Regions from separate parts of the Variovorax sp. H27-G14 genome, predicted to be linked through region 4. Evidence: predicted binding sites of a transcription regulator. Region 4 holds the regulator's gene; each other region holds the start of a gene.
The links. The regulator LexA, encoded in region 4, represses DNA repair genes until DNA is damaged. The targets are predictions, from matches to a motif close to ACTGTATNNNNATACAGT.

Region 1 (2,199 bases), on a different contig from region 4:
TCGAGCGCCTCAGTGCGCCGCTGCGGGTCGTCCGGAAGGGTGTCGGGAAGAAGGGCTGCCCACAGCATGGGAGAGCTCCCTGGACTGGCGGGCCGCGATCAGGCGGCTCGGGTAGCGAAGGCGCGGCGTCAGGACCGCTTCCAGCCCGCCAGGGATAGAGGGCAAGCGCAGCTCGCCCTCATGCGGCGGTCCTTTGCGCTTGAGCAGGTGAACGTGCAGTTCCCAGTCGACGCCCAGGCGGGCCTGCAGACGCAGCGGCGCGGCCGACGCTTCATGCGCGGCCGACTCCGGTCGACACAGGATGACCGGGCCGTCGCAGCCCTGGGCACAGACTTGCAAGCGGCGGACCTGTTCCTGGCGGGCCTGAGGCAGCCAGCTGACCAGCATGCCTGCGGCGTTGGCCTTGATGAGCTGCTCGGTGGCCCACAGGCGCTCCACCGGCTTGTCTGCGTTGATCCAAACCAGTTGGCGTTCATCCAGGCCGAGATGGCGCAGGCCGGGCAAGTGCGGGGCCTTCGGCGGGCCGACGACGACGATCTGCTTGCCCTGGGCGACCACGACACGCATCGCGGGGGCAAGCAAGCGCCATTCAAGTACAGAGGGCTGGACCTGCAGGACCTCCGTCAACGACTGGCATGGCCAGCCATTGCCAGGCAACTCGGCGTCCAGCGTCTCGAAGCCTGTGCGGAGCGTGGTCGTGACCGGTGAGCCGAGCGCATCGCCCCGCCAGATCGCCGCTTCCACGGCGTGCGGGAGCCCGACGGGCCAGCGTTGCGCCACGCCGGAAGGCGTGAAAGACTGTGGGACTGGGGGCGTGTTTTCGCCATCAGCCCACAACAGGGAGATGGCCATCAAGGCTCCTATTACTGTATGGATGTACAGTATCTCTGCGCCGTGCAGCTTGAGCAAGAAGGTTTACAAATTTGGTTGGCCTCTTGCCGCTCGGTACGGGCCAGATGAACAAAACCCAGCAGTTCCGCTGGGTGGATTCGCCGGAGGTGACGCATGTGCTACTCAGCCCAGATTCGTGCCGACTACAAGCAGTTCTTCCGGATGTTCGGCGGCGTGCTGACGCTGGACGCTTTCGCAGAGCTGTACTACGAGCGCCAATCGAATCCGAAGATCAAGATTCCCAAGGCAATGGATGCCGCGTTCATGAGCCCCGAGAACGAGGATGAGCGGGGCATCAAAGACCTCATCGATGCTTTCAACACCCAGCAGGCGATCAAGCTCGAGCAAGACCTCTTCGCGCAGCGCAAGCGCCTGGCCGATGCCCAGCGCAAGCTGCTCGTCAAGACGACGAAGAAGGCCTCCGAGGATGTGCGCATCGCAACCACCAAGGTGGAATGGGGACTTGGCAAGCTGGCCGATTTGAGGCGAGCCGAGCCAGAACCACGCGATGCGCGGATATTTCCTGGCGTCTATGCGCCAGTGATGATCTGGGAAGACGGGCATCGGGTGATCAAGCCAATGCGCTACCAGTGCAGGCCAGCGGGCAAGTCTGAGAAATTCGATTTCCTCTACCCGGGCACCTATAACGCCCGGCGCGACAACCTGGAAGGGTTTTGGCGTGGCCAATTCGGCGTGTCGCACGGTGTCATGGTGATCAATGCCTTTTATGAGCATGTCGATCGTGAAGGCAAGGACACCGTCCTTGAGTTCAGGCCAAGGCCGGAGCAGGACATGTGGCTGGCGTGCCTGTGGTCCAAGTGGACTGCGCCGGGACAGCCAGACCTGCTGTCGTTCGCCGTCATCATGGATGAGCCACCGCCAGAGGTTGCAGCGGCCGGCCACGATCGTTGCCCCATACCGCTCAAGCTTGAGAACATCGACGCTTGGTTAAGGCCGGACAAAGGTAATCTGGACGCCCAATACGCAATCCTCGATGACCGCGCGCGCCCTTACTACGAGCACCGCCTCGCCGCTTGACCACTTTTCCTGCGCAGATGACGAGGAATCCATGACCAGAGAATGGCCGCCAAGCTGTGCATCGCTCGCCGTGGCTCGCGATCCGCCTAGGATAGGCGCATGCCGGTATCGCCCTGAGTCGCTCTTTGCGATGGGGTTCTCTTCAAAGCTCCGTCGAGGTGAGTTTTCTACACGAATGGCCTCACAGTTGCCAACATCGGCTGATCGCACGAACATTCGCCGGAGCTCAACGCTCTGGAAGGATCCCGACCATGAAACTGATGAACGTCG
Region 2 (2,199 bases), 390 kb from region 4:
CGTCGCCCCAGGTGCGGCAGCCCAGGCGCGCGAGCAGGTCGAGGTGGGTGCGTGCGGCGCTCAGCGTGTCCAGCGGCAGGCCGGCGGGCATGTCTTTGGGGCGCTGCTCCTGCCGCACGAACAGGCGCAGCCGCGCCAGCGCGATGAGGCTGGTGGCGCCTTGCGCGCCCTGCATGCGCACGTCGGGCGCGGGGTTGTCGGCCAGCAACTGGCGCATCAGCTGCAGCCGCCCGCCCCACAGGCGCTCGCAGGCGGAGACTTCGAGCATCAGCGCCTCGTCCTGCCAAGCGACGTGAGGGGTGTAGCGCAGCGCCCACCAGCCCAGCGCTTCGGGCGTGGGAAGCGTCGGTGCGTCGGCAGTCATGGGTGTGGGTGTGGTTGTGTGTGTGTCGGCCTCAAACAGCCACCGCAACGCGATCCAGTGCATTCCGGCCTCCTTTCCACACATCGATGCGCACCACCTTGGCGGACGTTTCGGCCTCGCCTGCGGGCACCGTGCCTTGCTGCTGCAGGCGCAGCTTGCGCCGCAACCGGGCCGCGGCCAGCAGCGCGGCCATGCGCTCGTTGCGCGCCGGCAGCATCACCGGCGCGGACAGCGGCGGCCCGCGGCGCTTGAGAATGTGCAGCTCGATCTGCGACGCATCGGCCTCGCAACGCTCGGCCCGCAGCCGCAGCCGCGCGGGCGAGGCCGACAGCGCCACCGACGCGGGCCGGCACACGAACAGCATCACCTCGTGCTGCGCGGCCGCCAATTGCAGCCGCCGCAGCTCGCCCACGCGCGCCTGCGGCAGCCAGGCGACCACGGCGGCCACCTCCGCGCAGCGCAGCGCCTGCTCGCAGGCCCACAGCCGCGCGGCCGGCGCCGCGCTCTTGACGCACATGAGCGACCCCACCGGCAGCCCCTGGGCCGCCAGCGACGCACCGCAAGGCTCGTAGGGCGCGCCGATCAGCACCACCGGCCCGCCACGCATCTGCACCGCCTGCGCCAGCCCGGGCAGCAGCAGCCGCCAGACATGGGCCTCGGGCGCGGCCTGCAGAAGCTCGGTCATGGCACCCACCGGCCAGCCGCCGCCGGGCAGCTCGGCGTCGAGCGCGGCGTGGCCGGTGGCCACGACCTGCGCGTCGGCCAGGCCGAGCTCGTCGGCATGCCAGACGCCGCGGCCCGCGGCAGTGGAAAAGGAGTCGAGGAAAGGAAGGCCCATGGTGAAGACTGTTAACTGTATTTTTATACAGTATTTCCTGAGTCGCAACAGCCCGCCTCGACAAAGATCGATTTACCTTGAAGGCCCACCGCCTTAAGATCAATTTGTTAACACTTTGTGACTTCTTCACACAAAATGATTCGCCTGATCGTCTCCACCCTCGCTGCCTTCACCCTGGCCATCGCCCCTTCGCTGCCCGCGCTGGCACAGGGGCAGGCCAAGTCCATCGTCATCGGCCAGACCTACGTGAAGACCGGGCCGCTGGCTTCGCTGTCGACCGAGCCGCTGGTCGGCATTCGCGCGATGTTCACGGCACTGAACGCCAGCGGCGGCATCAACGGCCGGCCGGTCGAGCTGCGCCAGCTCGACGACGCCTACGACCCCGCCAAGGGCGCGGAGAACGTGAAGACATTCGTCAACGAAGGCGCGGTCGGCATCCTGATGCCCATCGGCACCTCGTCGTCGGTGGGTGCGCTGAAGACGGCCAACGAACTGAAGATTCCGGTGGTCGGCCCGTACACCGGCGCGGGGCCGGTGGTGAAGTTCTCCGAGTACGGCTTTCCGGTGCGCATCAGTTTCGACGAGGAATACAGCCGCATCGTGAACCACCTGTTCACCATCGGCCTGTCGCGCATTGCCTTCGCCTACAACGACAACCCCGGCGCCCGCTCGGCGATGGAAAGCACGCAGAAGTTCATTGCCGAACGGGGCGACAAGATGGTGGGCAGCGTGGCCATCAAGAACGACGGCTCCGACGCCACCGAGCGCGCGGCGGAGCTGGCCAAGCTCAAGCCCAAGGCGGTGGTGCTGTCGGCCACCAACGACGTGGCGGCGAAGTTCATCACGGCCTACCGCGCGGCCGGCGGCGAGACGGCCTTCTATTCGTTCTCGTTCCTCAATGGGCAGAAGCTCTTTCAGGACATCAGGAAAGACTCGGCCGGCGTGGTCATTTCGCAGGTGGTGCCCTACCCCTGGAACAGCGCCATGCCGGTGATTG
Region 3 (2,199 bases), on a different contig from region 4:
CTCTAGCACCGGGGCAAGAGCCGAAGGCAATGCCCCGGCTTGGGTGTTACTTGAGCCAGCCGCGCCGGCGGAAGTACCACATCGGCCCCAGCGCGCTGGCCGCCATCAGCACCAGGGCGTAGGGGTAGCCCATCGACCAGTCGAGCTCTGGCATGAACTTGAAGTTCATGCCGTAGATGCTGGCAATCAGCGTGGGCGGCAGCAGCGCCACGCTGGCCACCGAGAAAATCTTGATGGTCTTGTTCTGGTTGATGTTGATGAAACCGACGGTCGCGTCCATCAAAAAGTTGATCTTGTCGAACAGAAAGGCCGTGTGGTTGTCCAGCGATTCGATGTCGCGCAAGATTTGCCGCGCCTCTTCGAACTGCTCTGCATTGAGCATCTTGCTGCGCATCATGAAGCTCACGGCGCGGCGCGTGTCCATCACGTTGCGGCGGATGCGGCCGTTCAAGTCTTCTTGGCGCGCAATGAGGCCCAGCACCTCGCCGGCCAGCTCGTCGGTGACGTTGCCCGACAGCACCTTCTTGCCGGCCACTTCGAGCTCGTCGTAGATATTCTCCAGCGTGTCGGCGGAGTATTCGGCGTCGGCGTCGAACAGCTTCAGCAGCACTTCCTTGGCGTCTTCGATCAGACCCGGCGCGCGGCGCGCGCGCATGCGCAGCAGGCGGAACACGGGCACGTCTTCGTCGTGTATCGAGAACAGCACGCCGCGGCTGCGCAGGTCGGTGTTGTGCTGGTTGAGGATGAAGGCCACGCGCACGGTGCGCGGGTCTTCGTCGTCGTCGATCAAGAAGTCGGAGCGGATGTGCAGTTCGCCGTTGTCTTCTTCATAGAAGCGGGCCGACTCCTCGATGTCTTCGTCCATCGCGTCTTCGGGAATCGACAGGCCGTAGTACTGCTTGATCCAGCGCTTTTCTTCGAGCGTGGGCGACTCCAGGTCGACCCAGATCGGCTGGAACTTGGAGAGCTCTTCGAGCGCCTCGATCTCTTCCTGAACGAGGCGGCCGTTGGCAAGCGTGAAGATGTTGAGCATGGGCTCACTCCCGGGTATGACTGGAACGTTGGGCGAGGGAGGGGGGCGCTTTCAATTCCCGGGCCCGACGTGCGCGAAACATCGCGTCAAGAAATCGTGTCAGCGAAAGGGAGTTGAAAGCTGCCGAGACGGGGCAGTTTCCATGGGAAGAATCTCTGGTTGCAGCGAGGCGCGATTATGTCACCGGCCACATGGCAGCACGGTGGCCGAGCTGGACGGACATACAGTAAAGTCGGTCGCCATGCAGACCCCTGCGCCCCTTGCCTTTGCCGCCGCGCCCGCGACCCCTTCCGCTCAGTCAGAGCGCCTGGCCGCCGCGCTGGCCACGCTCAACGACGCGCAGCGCGCGGCGGTAGAACATGGCGTGGTCGCGGCTGTCGGCGACAGCGGCGGTGCCGGCGCAGCCACCGCGCGCGACGACCGTCCGCTGCTCGTCATTGCCGGCGCCGGCTCGGGCAAGACCAGCACGCTGGCGCACCGCGTGGCGCACCTCATTGCGGGCGGCGTCGATCCGCAGCGCCTGCTGTTGCTGACCTTCTCGCGCCGGGCCGCGCAGGAAATGGGGCGGCGCGCCGGCCAGGTGCTGGCCAAGGTGCTCGGGCTGCAATCGGAGGCACCGCCCGTGCTGCCCTGGGCGGGTACCTTCCACGGCATCGGCGCGCGGCTGCTGCGCGAGTACGCCCCGCAGATCGGGCTCGACGAAAACTTCACCATCCACGACCGCGGCGACGCCGAAGACCTGATGGGGCTCGCGCGCCACGAGCTGGGTCTGTCGTCCACCGTGAACCGCTTTCCGCGCAAGGGCACCTGCCTGTCGATCTATTCGCGCTGCGTGAACACGCGCGCGCCGCTGGGGCAGGTGCTGAGCGAAGCCTTTCCCTGGTGCGCGGAATGGGAGGCCGAACTCAAGAAGCTGTTCGGGGCCTATGTCGAGGCCAAGCAGCAGCAGAAAGTGCTCGACTACGACGACCTGCTGCTCTACTGGGCCGAGATGGCCGCCGAGCCCGCGCTGGCCGCGCACATCGGTGCGCGCTTCGACCATGTGCTGATCGACGAATACCAGGACACCAACCGGCTGCAGGCCTCAATTCTTCTGGCGCTCAAGCCCGACGGGCGCGGCGTGACGGTGGTGGGGGACGACGCGCAGTCGATCTATTCGTTCCGCG
Region 4 (2,199 bases):
ACGGGTTTCGACGCCTGCGATCCGCCGCCTTCGGGCCATGAGCGCACAAGGCGCACGTCCCCTTCTTCCACATAGCCGAGCGGCCCCGCGTCGCCCGAGCCGAAAGCGTCGAGCCGATAGGTGTGCGTTTTCTGGATGTCCACCGCGCTGTGGACCGTGCCGGCACATACCACCGTCACGCCCTGCGCACCCTTGGTTGCGGCCACGCTGATGGCGTCGCGCACGTTCTGCGGTCCGTCCGGTGCCAGCGCCGTTGCAGGGCGCATCGCGCAGGTCAGCACCACCGGTTTGGCCGCTGCGAGCACCGAGTGCAGGAAGAACGCCGTCTCCTCCAGCGTGTCGGTGCCATGCGTGATGACCACGCCCGCCACGTCGGGCTGCGCCAGCCAATGCGCGCAGCGCTGCGCGAGTTGCCGCCATATCTCGAAGGACATGTCTTTGCTGTCCACCTGCGCCACCTGCTCCGCCACCAGCGTCACGCCAGTCGGAGCATCGATGCCGCCCAACAGGTCGGCCACGCCCACCTGCCCGGCCGTGTAGCCGATGTTGTCGCCGCTGCTGGCGGCCTTGCCGGCGATGGTGCCGCCAGTGCCCAGAACCACCACGCGTTGCACTTCAGCTGAAAAGGAATTGACCATGACTTGTCAACTTTTAAAAACTGGTTAAAAATACAGGTACTGGATATCTAGCCAGTGCCGCAAGGAACCACATATGCAGTTCGCAGTGAAGCTTACAGCCCGCCAGCAGCAGATCCTGGACTTGATCCAGAGTGCCATCGCCCGCACCGGCGCCCCACCCACGCGCGCCGAAATCGCCAACGAGCTGGGGTTCAAGTCGGCCAATGCCGCCGAAGAACACCTGCAGGCGCTGGCGCGCAAGGGTGTCATCGAGCTGGTGAGCGGCACCTCGCGCGGCATTCGCCTCAAGGGCGACGCCCTGCGCTCGCTCACTGAAACGCGCCACCGCGAAGGCGGCCAGTTCTCGCTGTCGCTGCCCGGCATGGCCCAGCTGGCACTGCCGCTCATCGGCCGCGTTGCCGCCGGCTCGCCTATCCTGGCGCAAGAGCATGTCGACAAGACCTACTACGTCGAGAACACGCTGTTCCAGCGCCAGCCCGACTACCTGCTGAAGGTGCGCGGCATGTCGATGCGCGACGCCGGCATCATGGACGGCGACCTGCTCGCCGTGCAGGCCACCAAGGAAGCGCGCAACGGCCAGATCGTGGTCGCGCGCCTGGGCGAAGAGGTGACGGTGAAGCGCCTGAAGCGCAACAAGCTGGTCATCGAGCTGCACGCCGAGAACCCTGACTACCCGACCATCATCGTCCAGCCCGGCGAGCCTTTCGAAATCGAAGGCCTTGCGGTCGGCCTCATCCGCAACACCATGCTGATGTAGGCCTCGCGGCCTGCTGGCAGCAGCACTCATCCGGCCGCGACAGGTGGCGGGCGTATGGCGCAAAGTCGTCATCACCCTGTCGCGGCCGATTCAAGAAATCCTGCCTGTGTTCAACCTCATACTTTTTTGGAGTTCACATGGGAATCGCCCTTCTCGCCATTGCTGATTTCTGGATGCCGCTGCAGTCGCTGGCCAACCGCCTGATCCCGACGCGCAGGCCCCACGCCAGGGACCATCTCGACGCCAACGACAGCTCCGCAGGTCTTCGCTACGTTGCCGTGCGCCCCGCCTGCACCACCCGCGCTGGCGGCATCACCGCAACGCCCGCGGTGGCCACGGCACCCGCACGCCCGCTGCGCGTGGTTCGCGTGGTCGACGGCAAGGGCCAGCAGCGCAACGACCGCGTCGTGATCTCCGGTCGCATGGCGGACGTGTGTGCCGAACTCGACCGCCTGGCCGCACTCGAAACCGCCGAGATCATGGCCACGGCCCACCGCTCGACGCGGCTGCACTGACGCAAACGCCCAGGAAGCCCTGCGGAAGCGGGCCCGAAAGCCGCCCGGGCCTGGGTATCCAAACGTTCACCGCTGCGACATGGCGATGGTGCGAGGCACAATGGCACGCCATGAACATTGTGATCCTCGACGATTACCAGGACGCCGTGCGCAAGCTGCGCTGCGCCGCCAAGCTGGACGCGTACGCGGCCAAGGTCTATACCAACACGGTGAAGGGCATCGGGCAGTTGTCGGTTCGTCTCAAGGACGCAGACGTGATCGTGCTGATTCGCGAGCGCTCGCAGATCTC

Region 1: a site for LexA is predicted at 866-883, ahead of imuA (translesion DNA synthesis-associated protein ImuA). Genes of this name have one in related genera too.
Region 2: a site for LexA is predicted at 1,217-1,234, ahead of imuA (translesion DNA synthesis-associated protein ImuA). Genes of this name have one in related genera too.
Region 3: a site for LexA is predicted at 1,244-1,261, ahead of VLK31_RS22695 (ATP-dependent helicase). Genes of this name have one in related genera too.

The regions. Positions count from the first base shown of each region.
Region 1 is NZ_JAYLVN010000025.1:14,286-16,484, forward strand. It holds gene VLK31_RS32460 (Y-family DNA polymerase) at 1-68, opposite strand, end outside; gene imuA (translesion DNA synthesis-associated protein ImuA) at 10-852, opposite strand; gene VLK31_RS32470 (SOS response-associated peptidase family protein) at 1,006-1,929, shown strand; gene VLK31_RS32475 (hypothetical protein) at 2,181-2,199, shown strand, end outside.
Region 2 is NZ_JAYLVN010000002.1:116,091-118,289, reverse strand. It holds gene VLK31_RS06040 (Y-family DNA polymerase) at 1-427, opposite strand, end outside; gene imuA (translesion DNA synthesis-associated protein ImuA) at 396-1,202, opposite strand; gene VLK31_RS06030 (ABC transporter substrate-binding protein) at 1,338-2,199, shown strand, end outside.
Region 3 is NZ_JAYLVN010000010.1:200,837-203,035, forward strand. It holds gene corA (magnesium/cobalt transporter CorA) at 47-1,033, opposite strand; gene VLK31_RS22695 (ATP-dependent helicase) at 1,275-2,199, shown strand, end outside.
Region 4 is NZ_JAYLVN010000002.1:501,437-503,635, reverse strand. It holds gene VLK31_RS07895 (asparaginase) at 1-638, opposite strand, end outside; gene lexA (transcriptional repressor LexA) at 712-1,395, shown strand; gene VLK31_RS07885 (hypothetical protein) at 1,533-1,910, shown strand; gene VLK31_RS07880 (D-2-hydroxyacid dehydrogenase family protein) at 2,021-2,199, shown strand, end outside.